Regions from separate parts of the Priestia sp. 40 genome, predicted to be linked through region 3. Evidence: riboswitches for the same ligand, from Rfam matches in the RefSeq annotation. Region 3 holds a riboswitch; each other region holds the start of a gene.
The links. Region 3 has a riboswitch for S-adenosylmethionine ahead of mtnK (S-methyl-5-thioribose kinase). Riboswitches for the same ligand answer to the same signal wherever they lie in the genome.
Positions count from the first base shown of each region.

Region 1: another riboswitch for S-adenosylmethionine. It lies ahead of ACO1DI_RS24860 (hypothetical protein); the one in region 3 lies ahead of mtnK (S-methyl-5-thioribose kinase).
Region 2: another riboswitch for S-adenosylmethionine. It lies ahead of metE (5-methyltetrahydropteroyltriglutamate--homocysteine S-methyltransferase); the one in region 3 lies ahead of mtnK (S-methyl-5-thioribose kinase).
Region 4: another riboswitch for S-adenosylmethionine. It lies ahead of ACO1DI_RS09320 (phosphoadenylyl-sulfate reductase); the one in region 3 lies ahead of mtnK (S-methyl-5-thioribose kinase).

Region 1 is NZ_JBMPZA010000025.1:16,820-24,718, reverse strand. It holds gene ACO1DI_RS24875 (methyl-accepting chemotaxis protein) at 1-631, shown strand, start outside; gene ACO1DI_RS24870 (GNAT family N-acetyltransferase) at 838-1,344, shown strand; gene ACO1DI_RS24865 (amidohydrolase) at 1,392-2,546, shown strand; SAM riboswitch class I at 2,610-2,711, shown strand; gene ACO1DI_RS24860 (hypothetical protein) at 2,779-3,021, shown strand; gene ACO1DI_RS24855 (M20/M25/M40 family metallo-hydrolase) at 3,493-5,106, shown strand; gene ACO1DI_RS24850 (VOC family protein) at 5,125-5,922, opposite strand; gene ACO1DI_RS24845 (CotG/ExsB N-terminal domain-containing protein) at 6,069-6,464, opposite strand; gene ACO1DI_RS24840 (GNAT family N-acetyltransferase) at 6,578-7,024, shown strand; gene ACO1DI_RS24835 (hypothetical protein) at 7,057-7,263, opposite strand; gene ACO1DI_RS24830 (MFS transporter) at 7,323-7,899, opposite strand, start outside.
Region 2 is NZ_JBMPZA010000005.1:275,129-283,027, reverse strand. It holds gene ACO1DI_RS02505 (sugar porter family MFS transporter) at 1-1,108, shown strand, start outside; gene ACO1DI_RS02500 (hypothetical protein) at 1,252-1,500, shown strand; gene ACO1DI_RS02495 (metallophosphoesterase family protein) at 1,647-2,522, shown strand; gene ACO1DI_RS02490 (hypothetical protein) at 2,822-3,073, shown strand; SAM riboswitch class I at 3,153-3,263, shown strand; cobalamin riboswitch at 3,343-3,531, shown strand; gene metE (5-methyltetrahydropteroyltriglutamate--homocysteine S-methyltransferase) at 3,682-5,976, shown strand; gene ACO1DI_RS02480 (acetate uptake transporter) at 6,119-6,736, shown strand; gene ACO1DI_RS02475 (GNAT family N-acetyltransferase) at 6,881-7,381, shown strand; gene ACO1DI_RS02470 (hypothetical protein) at 7,404-7,538, opposite strand; gene ACO1DI_RS02465 (helix-turn-helix transcriptional regulator) at 7,779-7,899, shown strand, end outside.
Region 3 is NZ_JBMPZA010000017.1:310,645-318,543, reverse strand. It holds gene ACO1DI_RS21350 (PAS domain S-box protein) at 13-2,169, shown strand; gene ACO1DI_RS21345 (methylated-DNA--[protein]-cysteine S-methyltransferase) at 2,189-2,686, shown strand; gene ACO1DI_RS21340 (hypothetical protein) at 2,690-2,854, opposite strand; gene ACO1DI_RS21335 (hypothetical protein) at 2,929-3,102, opposite strand; gene mtnA (S-methyl-5-thioribose-1-phosphate isomerase) at 3,297-4,355, opposite strand; gene mtnK (S-methyl-5-thioribose kinase) at 4,391-5,563, opposite strand; SAM riboswitch class I at 5,699-5,849, opposite strand; gene ACO1DI_RS21320 (carbon-nitrogen family hydrolase) at 5,941-6,723, opposite strand; gene ACO1DI_RS21315 (pyridoxal phosphate-dependent aminotransferase) at 6,835-7,899, shown strand, end outside.
Region 4 is NZ_JBMPZA010000005.1:1,580,161-1,588,059, forward strand. It holds gene ACO1DI_RS09295 (sirohydrochlorin chelatase) at 1-445, opposite strand, end outside; gene cobA (uroporphyrinogen-III C-methyltransferase) at 459-1,238, opposite strand; gene cysC (adenylyl-sulfate kinase) at 1,330-1,929, opposite strand; gene sat (sulfate adenylyltransferase) at 1,942-3,093, opposite strand; gene ACO1DI_RS09315 (inorganic phosphate transporter) at 3,146-4,225, opposite strand; gene ACO1DI_RS09320 (phosphoadenylyl-sulfate reductase) at 4,245-4,958, opposite strand; SAM riboswitch class I at 5,213-5,315, opposite strand; gene cdaS (sporulation-specific diadenylate cyclase CdaS) at 5,629-6,255, shown strand; gene ACO1DI_RS09330 (VOC family protein) at 6,353-6,736, shown strand; gene ACO1DI_RS09335 (potassium channel family protein) at 6,804-7,592, shown strand; gene ACO1DI_RS09340 (YugN-like family protein) at 7,602-7,899, opposite strand, start outside.

The DNA of each region.
Region 1 (7,899 bases), on a different contig from region 3:
TGTTGCGGTGAAAGAGGTGACGAATCAAATGAATAAAATCTATGAATCTGTTAAGATATCGACCAGTGAAGTGAAGGGGCTCGAAGATCGTTCTACAGAGATTGGACGAATTATTGACACGATTACAAGAATTGCTGAACAAACAAATCTTCTTGCACTTAATGCTGCTATTGAAGCTGCAAGGGCTGGAGAACATGGAAAAGGTTTTGCTGTAGTAGCAGGGGAAGTACGTAAGCTAGCGGAAGAATCTAAAACGTCCGCTATACAAATCAGTCATCTGTTAAAAGAAATTGAAGCGCAGGCAAAGCAGGCTTATCAAAACATGGAAGTGAATACGGAAGAAGTTACGCTCGGTATTTCCACTGTCGAAGATGTAACTGAACAGTTTTCCATAATCATGGAAGATGTCTTTGCTGCTCAAGAACAAATGAACAAAATGACAAAGGCAACAGGAGAGATTGATGGGTATTCATTCAAAGTAATGGAGTCTGTCATGGCCCTTTCGGAGGTAGCTAAACAAGCAGCTGCTTATGCTGAAGAAGTAGCTGCGGCTTCACAAGAGGAATTAGCATCTATAGAAGAACTTGTGCTGTTGGCAGCTAACTTAAAAGCTACGGTGAGCGAGTCCTAACATTTGTCTTGATATGTAACAAATACGCGCAGAAAACTGCGCGTATTTGTTTTATTTATACTTTTTATAGAAAACAATAAATAGAATTGACACGTTATAAAAGCAGTTGTATAGTGAGTACGCAAGGCGGCAGTCTGTCTTTTTTAATTCTTAGTAAACTTATAAGTTAAATGAAATATTTAAGCACTGCATAAGGAGACGAAGAGATGAAAAATGAATTCCGTTTGGCAACAAATGACGATGCAGATAACTTATTGAACTTAACTCTACAAGCATACAAGCCTATTCGAGAGCTAGGCATTCCTTTCTTAGCAGCTACTGCTGATCTTGCCCTCGTTAAGAAAAATATTTCTCAAAACCTTTGCTATGTGTACGAAGAAGAGAAAAGAATCGCTGCTACTGTATCTATACGAATGCCTTGGGGAGAACATCCAGGTCCGTTTGCTGTTCCGCATCTTTGGTGGTTTGCAGTAGACCCGTCGTTTGCCAGGAAAGGAGTTGGGTCTAAGCTGCTGCATCTAGTAGAGGAAGAGGTAATAAAAAATACGTTTAAATCACCAGGTGTGTCTTTAGGAACAGCAAAAGAACATCCTTGGTTAGTTGAGATGTATGAACGAAAAGGATATGTTCAAGCTAAAGAAAAGCACCTTGCAGAAGGTTATACGACCATATTTCTTTATAAAAAACTCAATGAGATACACTCTTTGTCGTAAAAGATAGAGAAGTGCTCCAAATTAAGACATGTGAAAGAGTGATAAATATGACAGATCAATTACTACTAAATAAGCTAATAGACATACGCCGTGAGCTGCACCGGTTTCCAGAGCTTTCAATGAAAGAATATGAAACAACTAAACGTATTAAAAAGTGGTTAAAGCACTTTGATATTTCTATAGCGGATGCGTTCCATTTAGACGTAGGAGCAGTAGCAGAAATTGTGGGAGGAAAGCCGGGACCTACTATCGCTATTCGAGCTGATATTGATGCGTTGCCAATTGAAGAAAAAACCAATCTGCCATTTGCATCTGAAGTGAACGGTGTTATGCACGCATGCGGACATGATTTTCATACGGCTTCTATAATCGGAGCAGCCATCCTTCTTAAAGAGCGTCAGCAGGAGCTTTGCGGTACGGTTCGATTTATCTTTCAGCCTGCCGAAGAAACGGCTTCTGGGGCAAAAATGCTAGTTGAAAAAGGTGTGCTCGAAGGAGTGGAAGCGATCTTTGGGATGCATAACAAACCGGATCTTCCTGTAGGAACCATTGGTATCAAACCAGGACCTTTAATGGCAAGTGTTGATCGTTTTGAAATTGACGTCAAAGGAGTAGGAGGTCACGCGGGTATTCCTGAAAAAACAATAGATCCGATTGCTGCTGCTGGTCAAATTGTTACTAGTTTACAAACCATTGTCAGCCGTAATCTCAGCCCATTTCAAAATGTTGTTGTCAGCATAACTCAAATCCATGGAGGGAGCTCGTGGAACGTCATTCCTGACAAAGTAACGCTTGAAGGAACGGTGCGTACCTTTCAAGAAGAAGCGAGAGAAAAAATACCGGCTCTTATGAAACGAACTGCTGAAGGGATTGGCGCAGCTTTCGGGGCTTCAGTAGACGTTAAATGGTATCCGTATCTTCCTGTAGTAAACAATGATGATAGGCTGGAAAAACTGGCTATTAAAGCCGCAGAGGATATTAGTTATCAAGTCGTAGCAGCTGAACAATCGCCTGGAGGAGAAGATTTTGCCGTATATCAGCAGCATGTACCAGGATTTTTTGTATGGATGGGTACAGCTGGAGAATATGAATGGCATCATCCTTCTTTTTCATTAAATGAAGAGGCATTACTTGTAGCAGCTTCTTATTTTGCTAATCTAAGCTTTCATTTTTTGAATTCATTCCATTACCCAAAAAATTAAAATATTTTCATTTTTCTATTTACGCGGATGGAATTGTTTGATAAAATAAATTTTAAATTAAAAAAGTTATCACGAGTGGACGAGAGATCTGGCTCTTTGACTCCACAGCAACCTACGAATGTAAGGTGCTCCTACCAGCAAAGCATGTGCTTTGGGTGATAAAACGGGTGAAAAACTCATTTTGCATCAAAGCAAAATGAGTTTTTTTATTTTTCTAAAAGGAGAGGGTTTTATGAGTCATACAGCAGTTGCAGCATATACAGGAGAGAAAGCATTAAAGGAAGCAGTGAAATTATTAGGAAAGCATTATCAAGTAGCTTATCGTGAATTAGAAACATTTTATGAAATTGTGGTCGAAAACCATGTTCGTACATATGCTGTAGGCATAGATATTAAAGATGTACAAAAAGCAAATGAACTAGAAATTTATTCATCATGCTGTTCCAAGCTTGAGCGAGTAGGCTGTCTTTTATAGAAGAAGTTTGCTCGCGCCTCTATTTTTTTAGTGTTTTTAAATAGAAAGCATGGTTTTTGACAAGCAAAGAATCTGGTGGGTATAATCAATACTCACTAGCTTTTAAAATTAATCATAAATTGTCGAAATTTTTACACAAATTGAAGGTTACATTCGAAATGAATTGTGGTATGTTATAAAACAAGAATATTTTATGAAAGGAGCATTGAAATGGAAATGTCTCTTGAACACGGAAACGATGCAGGAAGTGAACAGCTTATTGATCGTATCCTAGACTTTTTAGAAGATGACGCAAAGTAAAAAAAAGAGTGTGCGGTGCTATCCCTAGCCGCGCACTCTTTTTTTTATCATGTGCGTAAAGGCAGCGCCATACTATGATACATAGGGAGAGATTGAAAGGGTCTCTGTCAAAGGGATTGACGAATGGTTTTGTTTGATAGAAAATTTAGAAAAAGGAAAGAGATGAAGGGTATGTCGAACAAAACATCTTTGTATCAAACAAAAGAACAGTTAAAAAAACTTGTAAGCGAATTGGTTTCTATACCTAGCGTGACAGGAACGATGGCAGAAGTGGAAATGGCTGAATCGATAGCGTCGTATTTATTGAAGCTGCCTTACTTTCAAAAAAACGAGCAAGTCGAGCTTCATTCAACAGGAGACGGGCGGTCGATTGTCACAGCTTTTGTTCAAGGGAAAAATACGAACAAAACAGTTGTACTAGTAAGTCATTACGATGTAGTGGATGTACAAGATTATGGACAGTGGAAAAAGGATGCTTTTCACGCTGATACATTAACGAGTACTTTTTATAGCCACATGGAACAAGTTCCCGCGCACGTACAAAAAGATATGATAAAAGGAGACTGGCTTTTTGGCCGAGGAACGATGGACATGAAAGCAGGCATTGCCCTTCACATCAGTATGGTTGAACGAGCATGCAACGGAGAGTTTGACGGAAACATCCTGCTGCTGTCGGTACCGGATGAAGAAGTAAATTCGCTTGGGATGAGAAAAGCAGTCCCTGTTCTTTTAGAACTTGCCCGCAAACATCAGCTGGATTTTTCTCTCATGCTAAATGCAGAACCAGTGTTCAGCCGCTATCCTGGTGATCAAACGAACTATGTGTACTCAGGATCGATTGGGAAGATCATGCCAAGCTTTTTGTGTTATGGAAAAGAAACTCATGTAGGGGAACCGCTAGCTGGTTTAAATGCTAATTTACTAGCTTCTTATTTAACAAAAGAAATAGAATTAAACGTTGATTTTTGCGAAAAAGTAAGAGATGAAACGAGTCCACCTCCTACGGTGCTGGTACAAAAAGATTTAAAAGAAGAGTATTCCGTTCAAGTTCCTCACTCTGCCGTTGTATTATTTAATTTATTTATGTTAAACCGCTCTCTTAAAGAAGTAACAGATCTGCTGTTGAAATCGGCTGACAAAGCGGCTTTGAATGTGAACAAACATTATAATAAAGCCGCTAGGCAGTACGCTGCGGGAATGGAGGGTTCATCTCTTGACGTGAACGTATGGACGTATGAAGAACTTTATACTCATGCAGTCAAACAGCACGGTGAAAAATATGTGCAAGAAATGGAAGCAGCACTTTTGGCACAAGAGGATGATGACAGAAATAAAACCATTAAATTAGTAAACTCTTTAGCTGGTTTATGTAAAGAAGCAGCTCCGATGATGGTCTTATTTTTTACGCCGCCTTTTTACCCGGCCGTTTGTTCACATGATGATCCCTTTGTACAAGGGATTTTGTCAAACGTACAGGCAACTGCTAAAGAGAAATTCCAAGTGGAGCTAGTTGAACAAAGTTATTTTGGTGGAATTTCGGATTTAAGCTATGCCAGCCTGCAGCATCCGCTTCATACATTTAACACGTTAGTAGCCAATATGCCGCTATGGAATAAAGGGTATCATATCCCGCTAGAAGAGCTAGAGGAGCTGAAGATGCCGGTGCTGAATATTGGACCGCTGGGAAGAGATGCCCATCAATGGACCGAAAGATTAGACGTTCAGTATTCCTTTGAAATTTTGCCTCATTTCATTTATCAAGCTATAAAAGAAGCACAGAAATAAACATCCGCCCGCGGATGTTTATTTGTTGAATTTAAAAGAAGCTCCTTGTACGGTAAATTGTTGCGGTGTTAGAGCGTGATCCAATTCAACCAAAAATGGACGCTCTCCAACTTTTTTTAATGTATCATGGACAACACCTTGTGTTCCGCTGCAAAAAATAAGGTTTCCTCCATTGATATATAGTTTTTGACAACGTGCATCAAGTAAAGAGTCTTTGTAGCTTTCGCCAGACTGAACGTCCAGCAGTTTCATCCACTTGCTGATGGATTCTTCGAGGTTATGTACAGCACAGTAAATATTTTTCAGCTGCATCTGACCAGATTGGTGGGAAGAAAGAGCCGCTAGCTTTGGCTTGCGTTTTTCTTCTGGTTCACCCCATTCAATAAAAAAAGGAAGAGGCAGGGAATCGTGGTCAGCTTCAATAAAACACATTTTCCATTGAAGTCTTTCTCCATCATTGGTTTGACGAGAACCCGCTACAGGACCTTTTACAGTGACGTTCTTGCTTTCCAGCTCTTTTATCAGCAATTCCATATCATCTGTACGGAATGCAAATCGACCAAAATGACCAATCGGTGTATGTTCGTTAACAAGCTGCTGAATAAGGTCATTACCTGTAACATTTTGAGCTAACGCGATATCTCTAAGCCCAAGCCATTCAATATAGCTGAGGTTAAAATAAGCCAACGTGTTAAAAGTGCCCCATCTTTCATGGATGCCCCCTTTAACGACGTTTATTCCGTATTCGTTTAGTTCTTTCTGAGCTTTGATAGGATCAGGTGAAAAATGAACAAGGTGATCAAAAGATAAGTGCATGGATAGGCCTCCTCTTAAGAGAGATTCTTTCCCATTATTATACTTTGTTTTCTTTTTTAAGAAGAGTAAAACGAATGATTATGTAAAATAAAATCTATAAAAAAGCAAGCCGCGTATAGTTTAAACTCGACTTGCTTTAGATTTATTTAGCGGCGACAGCCATGCCCTTTAAAGCAGCAGCCAAATGATTTATTAAACCATGGATATGAGCAGCAAGGTGAACCGCAGCGACAGCGGCGACGGCTAGAACGACGAGTAGAACGGCGAGTAGAACGGCGAGTAGAACGGCGAGTAGAACGACGAGTAGAACGGCGAGTAGAACGACGAGTAGAACGGCGAGTAGAACGGCGAGTAGAACGACGAGTAGAACGGCGAGTAGTGCGGCGAGTAGTGCGGCGAGTAGTGCGGCGAGTAGTGCGGCGAGTAGAACGGCGGCGTGAGCGTCTGTGGCGTGCAGTTGGCTCTTGGTACATAAATGTTTCAAGCTCAGTAGAAGCAATCGCTTCTGTTGCTTCTCTAATTCTTTCAGCAGTGATATGCATATAAACACCTCCTGGCTAATTCGGTACATAATACAATATGTACAAGGAAGGCGTTTGGATATAGTGAAAACATGGAATTTGTCTAAATTTGTGAAAGAAATGGAGTGGTTTTCATGCTTCAAATCCTCGAACATCAAAGAGTGGATATCGCTCTTCAAATAGTAGCTTTGCAAATAGAAGCTTATCAAGAAGAAGCAAGGCTCATTGGTTTTTCAGACATTCCTCAGCTTACAGAAAGCAAAGAAGATATTATAAAAAGCAAGGAAGTGTTTATCGGAGAAATGATTGAACGTAAGCTAGCTGGCGTGCTGTCGTTTGAAAAAGAAAATGAGCGATTAACGATTTGCCGCCTTGTTGTGCGTCCTCAGTACTTTCGAAAAGGGGTGGGCAGCCGTCTTTTGGCGTATGTACTTCAAAGATATTCAGAATGTGAGTGTATGGTGTCTACAGCCGAGCGAAATACACCTGCCATTAAGTTATACGAAGCTCATCAGTTTTCCATTATAAAACGTACTGCAGCTGCTGATAATCTTGTGTTAGTAACGATGAAAAGAGATTGAGACATAGCTAAATTAATCCAAAGACTAACAAATTAGCTACATGAGCTAGTAGGAATCGGCTGTTGATTTCCGTGCAAGACTTCGCTTTCCGCAGGCGGGGATGAGCCTCCTCGTCGCTTCCGCTCCTGAGGGATTTCATCTCTACCGCTTATCCCGCAGGAGTCTCCGCTTTGCTCTCCAATCACCACAGCTAGAATACTCATAACAATAAAAAAATCCGAACGCGTTGGATTCTTCATCAAGAATCTCGATTCATCGTTCGGATCTTCCTTCAGCTAAAATACTTTTGTCCAAGCCTCTACGATGAGAGTGTTTGCTCAGAATAATCTAGAGCTGTATGGCGCTGAATCAGCAGTAAAGCAGCTAAAGTGACAACGGCTCCGATAATAAAAGGCAGCGTCATATGGAGTTTAAAAGCAAATGCACCAAGCAGAGGGCCAAAAATACGCCCTAAGCTATCCATTGAAGCAGTTAGCCCCGAAGCAGAGCCATATCCTACTTTGGTTCTCATCGTAATCAATGAGAGGACACAAGGGCGAATAAGGGCATTTCCTGCTGTAAATATGCACAGAAATAAGGTAGCGTTAGCGGCACTAGAAGATAACAAAATAGACGTGAATCCTATTGCTGAAACCAATAAGCCAATGGCCATCAGCTTTTTTTCATTTCCTTTTTTAAATCGCTGCAGCACACCGCCTTGAATCAACGCTTGAGTTAAACCGCTCGCCATAAACATCCATCCGATTGTCGTAGGAGTAGCATTAATTTTCGCTATTTGAAAAAATTGAAAAGTAGCTTCTAATCCAGCGAGCGTAAAAGTCGCTAAAAATGAAAGAACATATAAATACTTCATAGCTCCTTGAAAATCTGACGTG
Region 2 (7,899 bases), on a different contig from region 3:
GATTGCACCAGAGGAAATCACGTTAACGATTGCGCGCGTCTTTTTAGGTACAGCAGTAGGAACGGCTTCTTCTTTAGTTCCTGCTTATATGTCAGAAATCGCACCCGCTCATATTCGCGGGAAGCTTTCAGGTTTGAATCAGCTAATGATTGTAATTGGACTATTATTAAGCTATATCGTAGCCTTTATTTTTGAGCCGATTCCAAACAGCTGGCGACTTATGCTTGGCAGTGCCGGTATTTTTGCGATCGTCTTATGCATCGGTATGATCAAGCTTCCGGAGTCACCTCGTTATTTAATTAAAAACGGAATGGCAGACAAAGCGCGTGAAGTGCTGCGCACGCTTCGTTCCTCAGCAGCGGAAGTCGAAGCTGAAGTGTCTGAAATTGAAAGCGTAGCTGTGCATGAACAATCAGGCATTAAACAGCTGTTCCAGAAAAAGTTTCGTTTAGCTTTAATTATCGGTGTCGGAATGGCAACTTTTCAGCAGATTCAAGGCTCAAACTCAATTGTTTATTATGCAACAAGCATTGCTCGTCAAGTTGGTTTAGCGCCGCAGGTAGCTGCTGGTTTTACGGTCATCGTTGGGGTAATCTTCGTTGTGACAACACTTATTTTTCTGCAGTTTGTTGATAAATTCAACCGTCGTACCATTCTTACGATTGGCGGCGCGGGTATGGCTCTTTCCTTTTTTACCCCGGCTATTCTTGGAGCAGTAGGCGTTAATGAAGTCGTCGTTAACTGGGTTACGTTAATTGCCCTTTGCTGCTTTATCCTTTGCTATGCGTTTTCTTGGGCGCCGCTTACGTGGATCATTGTAGGAGAAATTTTCCCGCTTTCTGTACGCGGAATCGGTGCTGGTATTTCATCTGCCTTTAACTGGACAGGATCGCTTGCAGTAGGGCTTGTGTTCCCAATTTTAGCCGACCAGTTTAGTTTAGGCGTGATCTTTTCAACGTTCGGAATCATTTGTATTCTCGGATTATTCTTCATACGCTTTGTAGTTGTTGAAACAAAAGGACGCAGCCTAGAGCAAATTGAAACAGACATGGCAGCTCGTTCTGAAAGAAATTCTTTAAGTCCAGTTGAGCGTAATAAATATGTTTAATTGTCGTAAAAGTTTTAAATGTAAGGTGCTGAGATAAAAATATGTTAGCTGAAGTGAAAAACGAACCACTAATCAAACACTTTGATTAGTGGTTCGTTTTTTGTGGTGAACGCAGGTTTCAGCTGTTTCATTTCTTCTAGCAGTTGATTGGAGAGCAAGGCGAAGACTCCTGCGGGAAAAGCGGAACAGATGAGACCCCGCAGGCGCACAAGCGACGAGGAGGCTCATCGGCTGCCCGCCGAAAGCGAAGCCTTGCACGGAAATCAACTGCGGGGCAACAAGCGGTTCAGCTCATGTCGGCCTTTGTTCGTCTTTGGATTATGCTCCAGCTCTTATTAATAGATACTGAGATTCTAGCTTTTATGTTGTCTTATCAGTGCTTAACAAAATGAAAGAATAGATAGGCTATAGAAACGCATTTAAATGTGCGTTCTGCTTACAAGAAGATAGTGACCTTCATCAGCAAATTTCCATATAAATAAGTAAGCTTGTTTACTTTTAACCAAATTTATTTAGTAATAGGGGGATTAACTAGTTGATGAATTTGACGCTTCATGAACGTTCTGAAAAGTTATTAAAGCAAAGAATTAAACAATTAAATCCGAGAGATCCATTCAACTTTGTTTTTATGGGCGACAGCAGAGGTGACGGACCAAACGATAATTGTTTCACGATGAGCGGTGAATTTGAGCTTGTGTTAAAAAAGGCGGTGGAATTGGACCCGCTGTTTATTATTCATGGGGGAGACACCGTCTATACAGGGAAAAAAGAGTATTTGGAGCACTTTGTTAAGGTTGTCGAAAAAATCGCACCAAACATTCCTTTGTTTGTATGCGTAGGGAATCATGATGAACTGTACCTTGATGAAAGCAATCTCGAAAACTTCAGAGCCACTATCGGAAAAGTACACTGGGTCATTGATATTCCTGTCTTTAACTTCCGGTGCATTGCATTAAATAATGTCATCAGTCCCAAAAATAAAATATATGGATTTACAGATAGAGAGCTTAATTATTTAGAGCAGCAGCTAGAGGATGCTCCTCGTAATACCGTTATAGCCATGCATGCGCAGCCAAATATTGGTCGGTGGACAAACCTTGAAGGGTTTCCTGTAACGACTCCTCAAAGTCAAGAATTTTTTGATTTAATTCAAGAACACCGCGTGAAAAAAGTGTTAGTCAGTCACGTGCATGCGTATGACGAGCAGTTTATTAGAAAAAACAGAAACGGGTCGTTTACGCTTGGAAGAGGCACTGATTTTGTATTGTCAGGAGGCGCGGGTGCTCCCCTTGATTTTGAGCCGCCTTTAATTTTAAATAATTATAATTTTACGGAGTTTTTTGTTAGCCGGTACGACATTTTAGGACCTCTTCTTTGGAAGGATTTTGGACGACCTCGAAGAAGTTGTTTGTAAAAACAAGAGAATAGAAAGTTATGTTTAATGGAGAGCCTGCCTGTGATTCACAGGCAGGCTTTTGGAAGATTGTGCATAATGTTTAAAGAAACCTTGTAGCAGAAGGCTCAGTCAAACGTTATAATAGATAGTGAATGATGATATATTCTCTATATTTGTCATATATTTGTATTACATATGTAATTGAGGAAAAACATTCACTTGATATACTGTTTAATGACTTAACTTTATCTTAAAATTTACAGTGAACTGCCTGTTTATAGAGGCTTAGAAGATACACAGCAAATGGAGGAGCTATCATGGCAAACGAAAAGATGCAAGAAGGACTTAATCGTTTTATTAAGGAAGATTTAAATGACCTTTTAGGTAGACTGTTCCCTTTAATGGATCGGGAGTGTGCGGAAGAAAAGAGAATGCTTATCGAAACCGCGGTAGAGTACATCTATTCTTCAGGGTATCATCAAGGAGCAAAAGACTTGATCGAAACACATCGAAAAGATGATTACAAATTGTTAAGGCAAAAATTAGCGTCAGCACCTCCTGAAAACTGATTTTTTTAAATTTCTTTTGACAACGTAAATGTAAGGTGTTAAGATAACTCTAAATTCAAAACATTATAAACAATTAAAACTCTTATTGAGAGAGGCGGAGGGACTGGCCCTGTGAAGCCCGGCAACCATTTAACAATTTTGTTAAAAAGGTGCTACATCCTGCAAAGCGTACAGCTTTGAAAAATAAGAGAGGATTTCATAGATACTATGCCTCTCTATTCATGATAGAGAGGCTTTTTATTTTATGTGAAGGTGTTTTGAATAAACAATTTCATAGAAATGCATCAGGTGCTGTGTAACGAATGTACGCAGCTTAAAAGGGAAGACCGGTGAAAAGCCGGCGCGGTCCCGCCACTGTAATGGGGAGCAACTTATTAACCACTGTTTCATGTTGAAATGGGAAGGGATAGGAAGCGATGAACCTAAGTCAGGAGACCTGCCTGTTGTATGCACTTAAGCTCTACGGGATATAGAGAGGAGTGAGGAATACGTGTTGAGAAAAACAGGCTATCTCAACTTTAGTTAAGTATGCGTATCATCTCTCTTTTCATTTCGAAAAGAGAGATTTTTTAGTTTATCGATAAAAAAATATACAGGGAGTGGAAAAAATGAGCAGTGTAAAAAGTTCAAATGTAGGTTATCCAAGAATTGGTGAAAAACGAGAATGGAAAAAAGCGCTTGAGCAGTTTTGGGCAGGAAAGCTAGAGAAAGATATCTTTCTGCAGGAAATGGAGGCTCTTCGTCTAGGGCATCTGAAAAAACAGCGTGATGCAGGAATTGAATTGATTCCAGTCGGCGATTTTAGCTTATACGATCATGTGTTAGATACAGCTGTTATGTTTGGTTTGGTGCCAAAGCGCTTTGAGTACGAGGGAGGACCAGTATCGCTTGAAACGTATTTTGACATTGCGCGAGGAACAAAAGGTGCAGTAGCCTCTACGATGACAAAATGGTTTAACACCAATTATCACTATATCGTACCAGAGCTAGAAGGACGTAAGCCGGCTCTCGTAGAAAATCGTCCGCTTCAATTTTACAAAGAAGCAAAACAAAAGCTAAATATCAAAGGAAAGCCCGTTATTTTAGGTCCGGTAACATTTGTAAAGCTATCAAAAGGATATAAAGAAAGTGAGTTTAAAGAAGTAGTTGAACAATTTATTCCTCTTTATGCAACTATCTTAGCGGAGCTTCAGGCAGAAGGAGTAGAGTGGGTACAAATAGATGAGCCGGTTTTAGCTACAACGCTATCAAAAGAAGACCTGGCGCTGTACAAAGAAGTCTATCAAGTCCTGCATGACGCGGCACCGAATGTAAAAGTCATTTTGCAAACGTATTTTGACAGCGTTGATTACTACAAAGAAGTTGTGTCTCTTCCTGTTGAAGGAATTGGCTTAGACTTTGTACATGACCGAGGAGAAAATCTCACTGCGCTTAATAAATATGGGTTTCCGACTGATAAAGTGCTGGCAGCAGGAGTGATTGACGGACGAAACATTTGGCGTGAAAATTTGGACGAGCAGCTTTTAACGATCAGTGAAATTGAAGAAGCCGTATCAAAAGACCGTTTGATTCTGCAGCCTTCATCGAGTTTATTACATGTTCCTGTCACGGTAAAAAATGAAGAAACCATTGAGCCAGTGTTAAAAAATGCGCTCTCTTTTGCAGATGAAAAGCTAAAGGAAATCACGCTTTTAACAAAAGCGGTGCAGCAAGGAAAAGAAGCAATAGAAGAAGAAATAAACGTAAGTAAACAGGCGATTCAAGCATTAAATGGATCATCTTTCCGAAACCATCAAGACGTGCAAAAAGAGCTGAAGCAGCTGGACAGCTATAAAGCTGAGCGCCAAGCGCGGTTTGACGTACGTCAACGCGTTCAGCAAGAAGCTTTTCAACTGCCGCTTCTTCCCACGACAACAATTGGAAGCTTCCCGCAAACAAAAGAAGTGCGACAACAGCGTCTAAAGTGGCGTAAAGGCGAGTTAAGCGATGAAGCATATGAAGCGTACATTAACGATGAAATCAAAAAATGGATTGAAATTCAAGAAGACATCGGCTTAGATGTCCTTGTGCATGGAGAGTTTGAGCGTACGGACATGGTTGAGTACTTCGGTGAAAAATTAGGAGGCTTTCAGTTTACGAAGTTTGGCTGGGTGCAATCATACGGTTCTCGCTGCGTAAAGCCGCCGCTCATTTACGGAGATGTATCGTACGAGCAGGCGATGACGATCAAAGAAACTGTGTATGCACAGTCTCTAACAGATAAGCCGGTTAAAGGAATGCTGACGGGTCCGATTACGATTTTAAACTGGTCGTTTGTACGTGATGATATCCCGCGCTACGACGTCGCAAATCAAATTGCGCTTGCTCTTAGAAAAGAAGTAGAAGCACTTGAAAGTCAGGGCATTTCAATGATTCAAGTAGATGAACCGGCGCTGCGTGAAGGATTGCCGTTAAAACGAGAAAACTGGGAAGACTACTTGAATGCCGCGGTGTATGCGTTCAAGCTAGCGACGGTATCGGTGCAAAACGAGACGCAAATTCACACGCATATGTGCTATTCAGAATTCGAAGAGATTATTGATGCGATCAAAGCGCTTGATGCCGACGTGATTTCCATTGAAACGTCTAAAAGCCATGGTGAACTAATTTATGCGTTTGAAAAACATACGTACAATCAAGGAATCGGACTTGGCGTATATGATATCCACAGCCCGCGCGTACCGAAGCTTGAAGAGCTGACAAGAAACATTGACCGCGCTCTGCAGGTGCTTGATCCTGCATTGTTTTGGATTAATCCCGACTGCGGCCTTAAAACAAGAGGAATCAGCGAGACGGTTGAAGCTTTAAAAGTGATGGTTGAGTCTGCAAAACAAACAAGACAAAATTTATTACAAAACGTTTAATAACGAGAAAGTAAAGACCAAGCAGTGTAAACGCTACACTGCTTGGTCTTATGGGTTTCTTAAAGGCCAAAAATATCCATTGACACTTCCCGTAGATTTTTGTATCTTTTTAAAGGTGTTTTTAAAATCAGGGAGGTACAACATGAGCAACAACAGCACGCAGCACGTTAAAATTGTAACAGCAGATCCATCAGCGCTAGGTCTATTCGGACTTGCCATGGTGACACTTGTTGCATCGTTTCAAAAGCTTGGGGTAACCGATGGGGTTTCATTGGTATTGCCATGGGCGATTTTTTTAGGCGGAATAGGGCAGTTAATCGCGTCTATGCAAGATTTCAAACATAATAATACCTTCGGCGCAACGGCTTTTGGTGCCTTCGGGTTATTTTGGCTAGGTGTCGGCATGACATGGCTTATTCAGCTTGGAGCATTTGGGGAAGCGCTCGCAAAAGCAGCGGATCCGAAGCAGCTCGCATTTGCTTTTGTAGGCTACTTAATTTTCAGCGTTTTTATGACAGTTGGAGCAATGGGCACTCATAAAGTATTATTTATTATTTTTGTGTTAATTGATTTCTTATTTATTGGATTATCGCTAAGTACATTTGATGTGGCATATGAGTACACGCACTTACTAGCAGCAGTGTCAGAGCTATTAATTGCTCTGTTTTCATTCTATGGATCTGCAGCGGCTGTATTAAATACTCACTATGGTCGAGTTGTGCTTCCGGTAGGCAAGCCGTTTGGTGCATTTATCAAATAATCAAGACGTTAATTAAAAAGCGAAGTAGGGTTGAATTCTGTATGATGCAGAGGTCAATCCTTTTTTGTTTGGGCATTTTTATATATAGTAGAAAGAGATAGTTATATGTAATAGAAGCTTTTAGAGAAAAAAGAGAAATACATAATGAAAGGAAACGTTTCAATGATTATAAGACAAGTGGATAAAAAGGATTTAAACCAATTAATTACGTTAGAAAACAAAGGCTTTACACCTGAAGAAGCTGCCTCAAAAGAAGCGTTTATCACGCGGATCAACACCATTCCTGATACGTTTATCATTGCCCAAGAAAATGAAGAAATAATCGGATATGTGAACGGCCCCGTCATTTCAGCTCCGTTTATCACGGATGATTTGTTTGAAAAAACGATTTCGAACCCTGAGACAGGTGGTCATCAAAGTATTTTAGGTATCGTTGTAAATCCCAAGCATCATCATAAAGGAATTGCTAGTATGCTGCTGAGGGAGTTTGAGAAACAAGCGCGGAACAAACAGCGCTTAACGGTTACCTTAACGTGTAAAGAAGAATTAATTCCTTTTTATGAAAAAAACGGGTATGTGAATCAAGGATTGGCGGAGTCGCAGCATGCAGGCGTGCAGTGGTTTAATATGAGTAAGAAGCTTTGATGTTACTACTATGAATCGCTTGTTACACCGCTAATGATTTCCGTGCAAGGCTCTGCTTTCCGCGGGCGGACGGTGAGCCTCCTCGTTGCTTTCGCTCCTGCGGGGTCTCACCACTTCCGCTTTTCCCGCAGTAGTCTTCGCCTGGCCCTCCAATCAACAGCTAGAAGCAGCGAACGAAATAGATCAAGCCTACATTCATCATAGCAATAAAAAATCTGAACGAGTTTGATTCTTAATCAAGCTCGTTCGAATTGTCCTTCAACTAACCTGCTTTTTCCCATCCTTTATTTCAGGTATGTAAGAAATATTAATTTGTCAAACATATTTGACAAAATTGAGGAAGATAATGTAAGATATAAATGTAAAAAGTTTTTTACATTTTAGAGATGAGTGATGAATGGTGGAAAACCGAATTAAAGAACTGCGTAAAATCAAAAAAATGTCTCAGGATGAACTGGCAAAAGTATGCGGCGTCTCGAGACAAACGATTAATGCAATTGAAAACAATAAGTATGATC
Region 3 (7,899 bases):
GGAGCAATGAGCATGTCACCACACAGAGAATTAACATCTGAAGCTGCGCAAAAGCAGCAAGGTGAATTACAGCAGCTACGAGCTATTTTTAATGACGTATTAGATGCCATTGTCGTATTCGATGAGTATTTTCAAGTTATAAATGCAAATGAATCAGCCTGCGGGCTGTTTGAAAAAACAAAGGATGAGCTATTAACGTATCAAATGAAAGATTTTCTAATGTATTTTCCGTATGACATGATTGAAGCGTATTATCCAGCACTCTTAGAAGAAAGCTATTTCAAATACGAAGGCGCGATGACGCTTCGGAGCGGCATGATGAAACATGTTGAATTTACTTCACACAAACATAGCCACATGTCGGGCATTATTGTGTGTACATTTCGAGATATTACGCAGCACAAAATGATGGAAAATGAACGGTTTATTAGTCATCATATGTTTATGGATGTATTTAATGAAGCGGTAGACGGAATTGTCATTTTTGATCGAACGGGTCAGCTTATCGACGCGAACCCTTCATTTTGCGAACGATTAAATTATACAAGAGCACAGCTTCTAACCAAAACATTAGAAGAACTTGTAGAACCTACTTATCATTATAAGGTGAAAAAATTATGGAGAACTCTTCATCAAGAAGGAAAGACAAGCGGTGAGCTGCCGATTAGGCTCGAAAATGGAGACGTTACTTTTTTTGAATTTACCACAACGGCTAATATATACAGTCAATACTATATGTCCATTATGAGAGACGTGACGGAAAAACGGCTGATGGAGCAGCAGCTGTTGAGAAGCGAAAAAAATTTCAGAGCTATTTTTGAAAATGCGATTGAAGCGATCTTGATTTGGAGAGATGATGGTGAAATCTTGAACGCTAATCTTGCTTCTTCGCGTACCTTTGAGCTGCCGTTAAACAAATTAATTGGAAGCAATTTGTATACGTTTATCGATACAAAAAGCTTTAGTGCGTTAAAGGTGCTCCAAACGTTTCAAACAAAAGGAGAAATTCGCAATCAGCTTCCTTTTTACATGCCAAATGGAGAAATCAAACAGTTGGAATTCACAGGGAAAAAAGGCATTATAGAAGGAGACCATTTAACGATTTTTCGAAACATCAGTGAACGTACAAAAATCGAACAGGAGCTTCGGAATAACGAAGAGAAATTCAGACAGATTTTTAATGGTTCGATTGATGGGTTAGTTTTATGGGACGGTAAGCGAAATATTATTGATGTGAATTCTTCTCTTTGTGATATTTTAGAACTCAGCAAAGAGGAGATTTGTGCGCACTCCATGGAGGATTTTATTTCTTCAGCGAATTTAGATGCGGTCATTGAGCATAAAGAAACGATTGAGCAAAAAGGGGAAGCTGAAGGAGAGATTACGTACGTTACGGGGAACGGAAAAGTTAAAAATATCGAATTTTCTACGAAAAAAGATATCTTGCCAGGTCTATATATGACGCTTTTAAGAGACGTAACGGAACGAAATCAAATGCAGGAGCAGATTCGGAAGTCAGATACGCTTCAAGTAGTCGGACAGTTAGCAGCTGGGATTGCGCATGAAATCCGCAACCCGATGACAGCTTTAAAAGGGTTTGTTCAGCTGTTAGAAAGCAGTATTCAAGAAGATCACTCTCTTTATTTTGATATTATTAAATCCGAATTAAAAAGAATTGAAACCATTATTACAGAGTTTCTAGTACTCGCTAAGCCACAGGCCGTAAAGTTTGAAAAGAAAAATCTAGATGCGGTTGTTAAAGAAACGATTGATTTATTAAATGCTCAAGCGCTTTTAGAAAATATTCAGTTTGAACTAAGTGTGTCCCCTCAGCTGCCAATGGTATACTGCGAGCCGAACCAAATTAAACAAGTACTAATAAATGTAATTAAAAATGCAATTGAAGTCACATCAAACGGGGGAAGAATTTTTGTTGAAGTCTACTCTACAGAGCCGCACTACGTGACGGTCTCCATTCGAGATCAAGGAGACGGAATGCCCGAAGAGCGCATCAAGCGCTTAGGAGAACCATTTTATACGACAAAAGAAAAAGGAACGGGACTCGGTTTGATGGTCTCATATAAAATTATCGAAGAACACAAAGGGCGAATTGAAGTGGAAAGCAAAATAGGAGAAGGAACAGCTTTTCATGTTATTCTTCCAGCCTAAATAGAAAGGATAAGCGAGTATGTACTATGGAGAAATGAATTTATTTTCTGATTTGAAAATTTATATTGTAGCCTCGGAAAAAGGGGTTCAACATATTTGGTTTGATAGCGATGATCATAACGAGCAGCTTAAAAAACTTGTCCATGACGAGAATTATCACCATGTGAAAGAAGCGAAGCGACAGCTGCAGGATTATGCTGAAGGGCGCACGCTAACATTTGATTTGCCTTTGGATATAAAAGGAACAGACTTTCAAAAAGAAGTGTGGTTAACGCTTAAAGGTATACCTTATGGACAAACGTGGTCTTATAGTGATGTAGCGGAGTCTGTTAATCGCTCTAAAGCCGTAAGGGCTGTGGGACAAGCGAATCGTCGAAATCCACTGCCTATTATTTTACCTTGTCACCGTGTGATTGGAAAAAATGGAGCTTTAACGGGTTATGCAGGCTCCCAAACTCATATAAAAGAAAAACTATTAATGCTTGAAAGAAATGTAGCAAAAGGCGCTTATAGTTAATAGCTATTCACCGTCTAATTTCCAGCCTTCTCCTTGCACAAACACACCGTCAATTTGCTGAGGAGAAGGGAGGGAATTTAGTTCTTCATCTTTGGATAAATCGAATAGCTGATATTGCTGCTTGCGATTCAACGCTTTGTTTTTATCCGTTTTTTGCTCTGCACTCATATTTACTCCTCCTTATTCAAAAAGAATCCCCTATAATATATGTAGAAAAAGCAGAGAGTACTGTTACAATTGTGTTACAAATGCAGCCGAAAAGCACTGTTTAATAACAGAGGTTGAGACATAACAAAATTAATGCCATCTAAAGACGAACAACTCGTACACATGAGCTGAATCGCTTGTGACACCGACGTTGATTTCCGTGCAAGACTTCGCTTTCCGCGGGCGGCCGCTGAGCCTCCTCGTCGCATACGCTCCTGTGGGGTCTCACCTGTTCCGCTTTTCCCGCAGGAGTCTTCGCCTTGCCCTCCAATCCACTGTTAGAAGGAACGAAACAGATGAAACTACATTCACCATAACAAAAAAAAAACGAACCATTAATCAAACATGTTGATTAATGGTTCGTTTTGCAGTGAGGCTAAAATACTTTTGTCTCAGCCTCTTGTTATTGAGCGGATTGCAGCAAAACTTTTTGAATGGATTCAAAAGACGGGGAATGGATAATTCCATGCTCTGTAATAATGGCCGTAATCAGTTCGCTTGGCGTCACATCAAAAGCTGGATTGTACACAGAGATTCCGTCTGGAGCAATTTGCGTATCTCCAATGTGCGTTACTTCTTTAGGTGAACGTTCTTCAATAGGGATGCTGCTTCCGTCTTGAATAGATAAATCAAATGTGGACTGCGGCGCTGCTACGTAAAATGGAATACCGAATGCTTTCGCTAAAAGAGCAAGTCCGTACGTTCCAATTTTGTTAGCCGTATCGCCATTCGCTGCAATACGATCAGCTCCTACAATAATTCCATTGATTCCTTTTGTTTTAATCGTATGAGCGGCCATATTATCCGTAATCAGCGTAACGTCTACTCCCGACTGCTGAAGTTCCCATGCGGTTAAGCGGGAACCTTGAAGTACGGGTCTTGTTTCACAGGCAAACACTTCAAGCGGAATATCCCGCTGTTTAGACAAGTGAAAAGGTGCTAATGCTGTTCCGTAATAAGCGGTAGCAATTGAACCAGCATTACATATGGTCATGATTTTATCTTTCTTTTTGAATAAAGATAGAGCATGATCGCCAATTCGGTAGCACGTTTCTTCATCTTCTACTTGAATTTGAATAGCTTCATGAACAACTTTTGTTTTAGCTTCATTAACGGACGAAGCGGATTCAGCGCTTTTCGCTACGCGTTCTAGTGCCCAAAATAAATTGACGGCAGTGGGGCGTGAACTAGCTAAATACTGTTGGTCAAGAGCTAGCTTTTTGTTAAATTCCTTGACTGAATCTGTGTCATAGCTAAGCGCAGAAAGAGCAAGACCAAAAGCCGCCGTAATGCCAATTGCAGGAGCTCCGCGTACTTTCAAGGTAGTGATAGCATCCCATACGTCTTTAATGGTTTGCAGCTTAATATACTCGACTTTGCCAGGAAGCTGCTGCTGATCTAATAAAGTAATATATGATTCATTCCATTCCACTGAGCGCGGAAGTGATAGTGTATTTGTCATGCTGATACCGATCCTTTCATTGTGTACATTATTCGTTATCGAAGTAAATGTTCGAATTCATTTGGTGAAACGTCTTGTTGGTGCAGAAGCAAATAGCGTCCAATTTTTAACGCAGTACGTTTAGCGTTAATTTTTCTTTCTTCAGAAGAAATTTCGTCTAAGTCCGCCACGTGAGCTAAGCCAATCGTACGTCGAATGATTTCACATCCTGCATATCCAACAGCATCCTGCCACGTTTGCGTTAAAATTTCATGTAATAAGCGCTCATCTTTAGCAAAAGGTTCAGTGTTTTCAGAATGCCAAAGCGCAGTAAAGGTATCTTTGAATACGTTCCATGTGTTTGTAATGTGTGCGAATAGCGGTTCGCGATTTGTTTCTCGAGAAAGAGCATTTAAAAATAAATTCGCAACAAATTGCCCTAAATCGAATCCAAACGGACCGTAAAAAGCAAACTCTGGATCAATCACTTTCGTTTCTTGACTGCTAGCAAAGATGCTGCCTGTATGTAAATCACCGTGAATGAGCGTTTGGGCATTTGTTAAAAATTTATATTTTAATTTCGCTGCTTGTAATTTTACATCACTATCATTCCACAATTCTTCTACATCAGGACGCAGCGCTTTTTCAAATTCATTTGTATCAATATCAAAAAAAGGATCTGTAAAAACTAAATCTTCCGTAATATTGCATAAGTCTGGGTTGCTATACTTGACAACTTCTTCTTTTTTATCCTGAGGCTTTAAGGCAAAATCAGACGTTTTGAACGCAATATGTCCCAAAAAAGAACCGATATGCTGTGAGAGCAGAGGGTAACTTTCACCTTGAATAAGTCCGGCGCGAGAAATCGTTAAATGAGACAGATCTTCCATGACCGTAACAGCAAGCGTTTCATTGTGGTAATGAACAGCGGGCACAAGTTCTGGCGTAAATGCACCGAATTGCTTGAGCGCATTGCTTTCAATTGTGGCACGGTTCAAGGATAGAGGCCAGCTCTCGCCTACAACTTTTGCATAAGGAAGTGCTTGTTTGACGATAATGGATTTATTCGTTTGATCATTTATGATGTGAAAGACGAGATTTAAGTTGCCGTCACCGATTTCACGGGCAGTCAGTGCTTCTGTGGCATCAAAAAGACCTAGCTTTTTCACAAGTTTGATTGCTGAAATTTCTGTTAATGGCTGATATTTCTCTGTTTTTATTGTTGACATCGGAATCCCTCCATAGTTTATTAAACTGATTTGTTTACTAAGTTAATAGGTTTAAGAATATATGGAGGCTTTTATAATTTTAGAAAATATAAAAGCCTCTTTCGTTGGAAAGAGGCTTGATTGTAGTGTTCAAACCTCTTATCTGCCAGAAAGAATTACTTTCTGTTGGAATTAGCACCGTGCCTTTGTAAAACATGTTTTACGGGTGTGATCCACCTTAGGATGGAATGACGGTCGGTTGCTGGGCTTCACAGGGCCAAATCCCTCAGCCAACTCTTGATAAGAGTACGATTACTTATTCAATTTTGATTTGTTTGAATATTTTATGATATCTGGTGAAAATCGTATCATGCAAAAAAACGGCTGTCAATACATAATTAATAAAATTCTGTGCGGCGATCTGTAAAGACAGGAATTTGTTTGCGAATTTCTTTTACAAGTTCCAGGTTAACGTCAGCACTTAAAAGTTCTTCGCTATCGCCAGCTTCAGCGATTATTTCTCCCCAAGGATCGATGACTAAGGAATGTCCGGCAAATGTATTATTAGGATCTTGGCCTACACGATTACACGCGACTACATAGCATTGATTTTCGATTGCGCGGCTAATGAGCAGTGCTTTCCAATGGGCAAGTCTTGGAGCCGGCCACTGAGCGACAACAAACAAGACTTCTGCTCCGCTGCTAGTATGAACCCGAATCCATTCTGGAAAACGAATATCGTAACAAATAACTCCTGCGCATAAAGACTGTTCAAGTGTAAAAAGATTTTTTGCCGTTCCTGCTTCTAGATAGAGGTGCTCATCCATTAATTTAAACAAGTGCAGTTTACTGTATTGTGATACTTCACGACCTTTTCGGTCAAAAATATACATTGTATTCGTGACGCCTTGCTCTGTTTTTTTCGCGATCGAACCTGCCACAATATTTACTTCGTTCGTTTTGGCAAACTGAGAGATTAATTGCTTGGCCTGCTGTCCTTCATCATCTGCAATTTCGTCTAGTCGCGTCAAATCATAAGCTGTATCCCATAGCTCAGGAAGCACCAGGATATCAGGTTTTTCTTGCAGCGCTTCTGTCATTTTTTGTTGAATATATTTTCGGTTTTTAGTTGGGTTTCCAAACGCAATATCAAGTTGCAAACACGTAATTTTTACACTCACTTTATCATCCGTCCTTTTTTAGTAGTTGAAAAAAATGACTTTACAAGTTGAGTATTACAATATATTATTTGTGACTAGAATTTCAAGAATTTTTTGAGAAGGTGTGCGATGATGAAACAATTTGAGCAATCGGAACTATTGAAAAGTTTACCAAAACAATTTTTTGCATCACTTGTAGGCAAGGTAGGAAAAGTAATGGCCCAAGGGCACGACGTTATTAACTTAGGGCAGGGAAATCCTGATCAGCCTACTCCTTCACATATTGTAGAAACACTGCAAAAAGCAAGTGCTAATCCTATGCATCATAAATATTCTCCATTTCGGGGGCATCAGTTTTTGAAAGAGGCCGTTGCGACTTTTTATAAGCGAGAATACGGGGTTGATGTGGATCCCGAAAAAGAAGTAGCTATTTTGTTTGGCGGGAAGGGTGGACTTGTTGAAATCCCGCAGTGCTTATTAAACCCTGGAGATACAGTGCTGGTTCCGGATCCTGGATATCCTGATTACTGGTCTGGAGTAGAGCTTGCAAAAGCCAAGATGGAAGTGATGCCGCTCACGGCTGAAAATCATTTTCTACCCGTATACGAAGAGATAAGTGAAAGTGCTAAAGAACAGGCAAAGCTCATGTTTTTAAACTATCCGAATAATCCTACTGGTGCAGTGGCAACGGCAGAATTTTTTGAAAACACCGTGGCGTTTGCTGCCAAGCACGATATTTGTGTGGTACACGACTTTGCCTACGGAGCAATTGGATTTGATGGTAAAAAGCCAATCAGCTTTTTACAGACTCCTGGTGCAAAAGAGACGGGAATTGAAATTTATACTCTTTCTAAAACGTATAACATGGCGGGATGGCGAGTTGGATTTGCTGTAGGAAATGAAAGTGTAGTAGAAGCTATTAATCTTCTTCAAGATCATATGTATGTCAGTCTCTTTGGGGCGATTCAAGAGGCAGCCGCCGCAGCTCTGTTAGAATCTCAACAATGTGTGAATGATTTAGTTAAGCGCTATGAATCTAGACGCAATACATTTATTCAAGGGCTTCAAGAAATTGGTTGGAACGTTACAACTCCAGCGGGCTCCTTTTTTGCATGGCTAAAAGTTCCTGGAGGATATACTTCTGAACAATTTTCAGATTTACTTCTTGAAAAAGCCCACGTTGTAGTGGCACCTGGA
Region 4 (7,899 bases), on a different contig from region 3:
CTATTTCATTAAAATCTTTTTTTACAGCAGGATCACTGCTTCCTCTGCCGACCAACAATACCATCGAATCTTCATGCTTATCCACATTGGTTTCATTGATTCTCTCTACCAAGATATCAACAATTCGTTCGTCCACGCCGAACGGTTCTCCGTACAACACTTCTACCTGGGGATAACGTTCATATACTTTGTGTATTTCTTCAGGTATATCATGTTTTGCATGCGCAGCTGTTAATAACAGAAGAGGCACAATTGCAATACGAGTAGCACCTTGTTCAATACACGCTTCAAATCCTTGTTCAATAGTGGGGGAAGCTAGTTCTAGGAAACAAACTTCTTGAATCGGTACATCTAGATTTTTTTTACATCTTTCAATAAAAGCAACTGCCTGATCAGCGCCTTCTTTTACGCGGCTGCCATGGCAAACATATAAAACTGCATCCATATAATCAACCTCTTTAGTAAGCTTCTTGTGCAAACGAATAGTAATGCTGTCCAGTCTTCTCAAACCAATTTAATCGGTCATGAAAATTCACAACTTCACCAACGATAATCATACTTGGATTTTCAATTTGTTCTTCTTTAACAATATCAACAATTGTACCAAGAGTTCCAGTTACAGTGCGCTGGTCCGTACATGTTCCCCAGTGAATCAATGCAATTGGCGTAGCTGAAGTTTTTCCGTGTTTCATTAATTGTTGGCAAATGTACGGTAAGTTCCGCACCCCCATATAAATTGCAAGAGTATCTACACCTTTGGCTAGGCTATCCCATTTGATTGCATCATGCTCGCTATCTTTACGATGGCCTGCTACAAAAGCAAAGCTTGCGCTGTATTCCCGGTGAGTGACAGGGATTCCTGCATAAGCAGCAGCTGCGATGCCTGATGTAATTCCTGGAACAATTTCAAATGAAATGCCCTGCTGCACGAGAGCTTCTGCTTCTTCCCCTCCGCGTCCGAAAACAAATGGATCTCCGCCTTTTAAGCGCGTTACAATTTTTCCTTTTTTAGCGAATTTCACTAAAAAGTTGTTAATTGTTTCTTGCTTGAGGGTATGATAGTTTGGAAGCTTTCCGCAGTAAATGATATCTGCATCACTTTTAGCATACTCCAGCAGGTCCTTATTCACTAAACGATCATATAAGATAACATCTGCTTGCTGAATTGCTTTCAACCCTTTTAATGTAATTAAATCTGGATCTCCCGGCCCTGCACCGACTAGATATACTTTCCCCATGAATGCCTTTCACCCTTCCATCATTTCCACGTCTCCGCAATGCTCCCAAATTTCAAGTTGAATTAGAACAGCGGACAAAGTCCGCTGTCATTTAGATAAATTTTCGGTTAGCTAAATATTCAATAACAGTTTGTACACATTCTTCTACAGACTGTGTGCTTGTATTAATTGTTAATTCAGGGTTAGCCGGTGACTCATACGGAGAATCAATTCCTGTAAAATCACGAATTTCTCCGCTTCTTGCTTTTTTGTAAAGGCCTTTTGGATCTCTTTTTTCACATTCTTCTAACGGACACTCCACGTATACTTCCAAAAATTCATTCCCCTCTAAGATCTCACGCACTTGAGCGCGGTCCTCTTGGAATGGAGAGATAAATGCTGTTAGTACCACTTGACCGCTGTCTACAAATAGCTTAGAAACCTCACCGATACGGCGAATATTTTCTGTACGATCTTCAGCAGAAAACCCTAGATTCTTATTTAAGCCGAACCGAACATTGTCACCATCTAATACATAGTTGCGAATATTTTTATCAAAAAGCGCTTTTGCCACTGCGTTTGCTACGGTAGATTTACCTGAACCCGAAAGACCTGTAAACCATAATACAAAACTGTGATGATTATTTTGCTCGCGTCTTTCCTCTTTTGTAATTCCAGCATCATGCCACGTAATGTTTGTTGATTTGCTCACTTCAACCGCTCCTTATTTTGAAGATACTTTTTGTTTTGCTAATCCTTTAATTAACACTTCAATTACTTCTTTACGGCTGAATGTGCTTGGTGGCACTTCTCCGTTTCGAAGCATTTCACGTACCTTTGTTCCAGATAGAATCATATGATCTTCCTTGCTGTGAGGGCACGTTTTCGTTGATGCCATCGCTTCACACTTCTTGCAGTAGAAGCTGTGTTCAAAGAATAAAGGTGTAATTCCTAATTCATCTGCTGTAAAGTTACTGAAGATTTTTTGTGCATCATATGTTCCGTAGTAGTCACCAACACCAGCGTGATCACGACCTACAATGAAATGCGTGCATCCAAAGTTTTTTCGAACCATTGCATGAAAAATCGCTTCTCTAGGTCCAGCATAACGCATCGCAGCAGGGAAAACTGCTAAAGCTACACGATCGCTAGGATAATAGTTCTCTAAAAGTACTTCATAACTTTCCATACGGATATCTGCTGGGATATCATCTGACTTTGTTTCTCCTACAAGAGGATTTAAGAACAGGCCGTCTACAATTTCTAATGCCGTTTTTTGAATATATTCGTGCGCACGGTGAACAGGGTTACGAGTTTGGAATCCAACAACCGTTTTCCAACCGCGTTCTTCAAATGCTGCTCTTGTTTCAGTTGGATCTAGGTAATATTTTTCAAAACGCGTTTTAGGTGTACGTTCTACAAGTACGATTGGACCTGCTACATATACATTTGGGCGTTCCATCATTTTCTTCACACCAGGGTGGGCAAGTTCTGCTGTGCGGTACACATTTTCCGCTTCTTTTTCTTTATTTGGCGTATATACCTCAGAAACTTCTAGAACACCATATGTCACACCGCTTTGAACTAGTTTTACTTTGTCGCCAATGTTTAATTCTTTAGCTTGCTCTTCTGTTACGGGAAGAGTAATAGGAATACTCCATACAGTTCCATCTGCTAGACGCATATTTTCAACAACTGATTGATAATCTTTTTCTCCTAAAAACCCTGTAATTGGGCTGTAAGCACCAATTCCAATTAGTTCTAAATCACTTAGAGCCATGTTGTCTACTTCAATTTCTTTTGTTAGTGAAGTGTAGTCATATGTTGGTTGATATAAATTAATTAATTCTCCACCGTGTGCTTGAATTGTTGTCATTTTGTAAAATCCTCCTTAAGTAATTAACACAATATAATAAAAAGCAATTGAATCACGCAGTCATTTTTTCTTTTTCCGACTGCAAGCTTGCTCTTTTTCTTCTAGTCGTTCTAGCTAAGCTTAGAACACCTGCTGTGGCAATGCAGCCACTAGCTAGCACCACAAATGAATATAAGTCGCTTTCAAGTACTAATTTCACAAGAACATATGAGATTACGAGTGAAAATACAGGGGATACCACCCAAACCTTTAACATTTGAATGACCACTTCGCGCTGTTCTTTCGTAAATCCCGTTTTCGCTGCGCCTATCCCAATAATAGAAGACGTAGTGACCTGTGTAAGCGGTACTGGCAAACCAAACAGTGAAGCTGCTGTAACAAGAGAAGCACCAGTACCTGAAATAATGCAGCCTTCCCCTACAGAATAGCGAGTAATTTTTTTTCCGTTTGTTTCAATAACTCGGCCTCCTAGTAAAAGAGCTCCGAGTGCCACCGCCAATCCTCCTGCTATGACACCCGTTGTAGCATCCATTAACCCAGCTCCTACTAGAGGACCGACAGCATTTGCCACATTATTCATTCCAGCTGAGAAGGCTTCAAAGAATCCCGTCGCTATAACTAAAATCGTTAAAACTCTTTTCCACTTTCCCTCTGCTTCTTTTTTATGCGCTCTGCGTTTTATCACTTTCCCAATCAAAAAAGCAATGACAAATGAAACTAGCGGAACAATAATCCAAAAAGACATGACAATTAAAAGTTTTTCTACATACAGAGATTGATAAGCTACTCCTACTCCAACAACTGAGCCAACTGTTACTTCACTTGTTGATAGAGGGATACCAATCAAATTCGCGAAAAAGAGTGACAGCGTTGCAGCAGCCAGAATGATAATAACTAATTCTACTGACAGCAGTTTTTCAGGTATGATACCTGAACTGATGGTTTTTACCACCTCACCGCCTCCGGTAACAGCTCCGAGCACAATTCCTACAGCACAGATGAACAGGGCCACTCTTCGCTTTTTAATTGCACCGGAGCCGTATGAAACGCCCATAGCAGCTGCTGCACCGCTTGCCCCAATATTCATTGCAAAAAAAAGCGCAATGATAAAGGCAACATATAAAAGCATCATTTATTCAGCTCTTTCGTATTTAAGATTCGTGTAATCCGCACTCAACTTTTTGTGTACCCGCCCATCTTCCTGAACGTAAATCGTCTACATTATAGGCAGGTGCGGTACAGGGCTCACAGCCGATACTTGGGTAGCCTTGATCATGAAGTTTGTTGTACGGCAAATCATGCTTATACACATAGCGCCAAATTTCTTTCCATGACCAATGAATTAACGGACAAACTTTCACCTTCTTGAATTTCTCATCTTTATTAAAATAATTCGTGTTGGCACGAGACTCAGACTGCTCGCGTCTCAAACCGGAAATCCACGCATCATAAGGAGCAAGGGATTCTCTTAGCGGAATGATTTTTCGAATTTGACAGCATAAGTTAGGCTGACTCTTCCAAAGCTCATCTCCATGTTTTTCAGCTTGTTCTGCAAGAGTTAAATCCGGCTTTTTCATATGAATACGTAAATCAGGGAAGCGTTCTTTAATTGCATCAATCACTTCATATGTTTCTTTAAAATGAACGCCTGTATCTAAAAAGACAATTTCAGCGTCTTTTTTCACTTTTGAAATTAAATCAATTAACACGATTCCTTCGATCCCAAAGCTTGACGCATAAATAATTGAATCTCCGTAGGTATCATACGCCCACCGCAATGCTGAAAGGGCTCCTTTTGTTTCATCTTTACTGTCGAACTCTGGAAATGTATCGCTCCAGTTTTCGTACGTATATAAGTCTGCCATTTTCTCCACTCCAATTCTTAGTTATCCGCGTTATCCAATAAAAAAAGACGGTTTTACCCACTAGAATTGGATAAAACCGCCTCTAGTGTGTCTAGTCAGCGAAACTATTTAATTCTTACTTTGCTTCGGCGTGTTCAAAAATTTGTTTTAAGTCGGGGTTTACAGTCATTGGTTTCCCTTCTCAAATTATCGCTTGCGCTATATCAAAATAAAAAGTCTTCCGTATTGAAAGACTGGGTAGGCAATAAATTTTCACCTTATCTTTCAAAATGATACACACTTTGCTGGAATTAGCACCTTGCTAAGCAGGTTGCCGGGGTTCAGCGGGCCAGATCCCTCCACCACTCTTGATAAGCATTTTTTAAAAATTTTAGCATATTTAGAATATTTGTCAACATTAAAAATCATATATCCGATAAGAAAACTATACTTTAAATTCACAGAAATATCTATACTTTTATTTAAAACAACATATGTAAATTTAACCCAAATGTGAACATATCAGTTTATAAAACGCTTTCTTTTTTCTCCAACTTTTGATGTTCTCTTGCTAAATAAAACGCAAAATCTCTCTATAAAATTAATAGCGGATTTATAAGCTTTACGGATAATTCACCCACATTAGCACACATTACAGATAACACTGACTGACAGATAGGAGCTATATAAGATGGAGAGACAACCCTTTCAATTAGACGATACAATTAAAAATAATGTACGAACATATTTACAGCAGATTTCAACTGAAGCCTCTAATTTAATTAAACATTTAGACACGAGTGATCATTGTATCCTATGTGATTTTGAGGAGATGAGAAGGTTATTTCAAGATGTTCAAGCTACGGCCGCCTCTTATTACTTGCGTCATTACTTATCGCCTTATACATTTGAATATGCTGCTCTGTCCTTAGCTATTCATAACCTCTCTGAGAAACGTCACGGCGCTTTAATTGTCATTGAACGGGAACAAAATGTAGATCCTCTTATTCAAAAAGGAATGCCTATTCAAGCTCCTGTCAGCGCTACGCTAGTTGAGACGCTGTTCTATCCAGGAACACCCTTACATGACGGAGCTGTCCTAATTAGAAATAATCAGCTTATTTCGGCTGCTAATGTTTTACCTCTCTCGTCTATTATTTCAACGAACAAAAAATTGGGAACACGTCACCGTGCAGCCATTGGAATGTCAGAAAAATCGGATGCATTAATTTTAGTTGTATCTGAAGAAACAGGCAAAATTTCGTTTGCGCTTGATGGAAGCCTCTACCCTATTCACTCCAGCAAAAATATGATTTAAGAGCCCTTTCCTGATAAGCAGCCCTATCTTGACTTCTATATCCTTTCTCTTTAATATATTTCATAGTTTTTACATACTATAGATACGGGTGATGCATATGGCAATTTTAAAATTTGAACATGTAGGCGTTCAAGTAAAGGATATAGAAAAATCTATTGAGTTCTATACACAAAAGGTGGGATTAGAGCTCATCGAAACACTACCACATACCGATCCGTCTTTGAAGCTAGCTTTTCTAGGTTTAGAAGGCAATGTAATCGTAGAGTTAATTCAAGGGTATAACTCAAGCTTACCTAATGAAGGTAAAGTTCATCATTTTGCGCTGGCAGTAGATGGAATTGAAGAGGAGTTTGAGCGTTTAAAATCAGCAGGCGTTTCATTTGTGGAAGAAAACATTGTAACTTTGCCAAATGGAGCAAGATACTTATTTTTCTATGGTCCAGACAAAGAATGGATTGAATATTACGAAGTAAAAAGATAAAGATATCTTATACCTTCAGTGAAAAATGGTCATACTGTGGCTATGACTAATCACTGGAGGTATTTTTATGATGGAATGGCTATTATTTCGACTTTTTCGTCGTTCTATTTTAGTGCGGCTTCTTTTTATTATCGGCTGCCTTGTTTTACTTTTCGGCATGCTTATACATTTCCTAGAGCCGCAAACGTTTGGGAATGTGTTTGAAGGAATTTGGTGGGTTATTATTACAATCTCTACTATAGGGTACGGTGATTTTGCTCCCACCACTACGATTGGAAGGTTAGCTGCAATTATTTTAGTCCTCATTGGAACGGGATTTATTACTACTTATTTTGTCACGCTTTCTAAAATTGCTGTTTCCGCCGAGAGCGCTTATCTGGAAGGAAATTTAAAGTTTTATGGAAAAGATCACTTCATCGTTGTGGGGTGGAATGAGCGCGCCAAACTCGTGTTAGAGTCTTATCGCGACGCATTTCATAAAGAAGACATTGTTCTTATCGACGACTCTTTGACTAAAAACCCCATGATCTGTGATCGCGTTCATTTTATTAAAGGAAGTCCCTCTCACTATGAGGTATTAGAACTTGCTAATGCTCGGTACGCAAAAAAAGTGCTGATTACTGCGGATCAGCATAAGACAGAAGAATATGCAGACATGAATACTATTGTTACGCTAGTCGCTCTGCAAGGACTGAACCCTTCTATTTACAGCATCGTTGAACTGTTAACAAAAAAGCATATTCAAAATGCGCAAAATTTGGGGGTAAATGAAATGATTAAAACAAACGAGTTGATTAGTCAGGTCATGTACGAACATATTTTTGTAAAAAAATTAGAGAGTTTAAGAAAAGAATAGTCCCTTCAATTACCGAAGCAGCGCCTCTTCTGCCTCTCTAATTAGCTCTTCTCCTAAGCTGATATACTTTTCTGGAAATGAAGCGTCTGCGTCTTGGGGTTCTGCAAACTGATTAAATGAAGCACCCACGTTTCCATTGTGAACATTGTCATCTAGGCCAATTTGATACTTATGTGAAAGTAAAAATGGCGTACCAATCTGTACGGTTGTTCCTTTAGAATCCAGTTCTCCATTCGTAGCTGTAAACGGGATACGTAAAAACTGATAGCCGACTTCATCGTTCATCTTATAGTCGAATGAACCATGA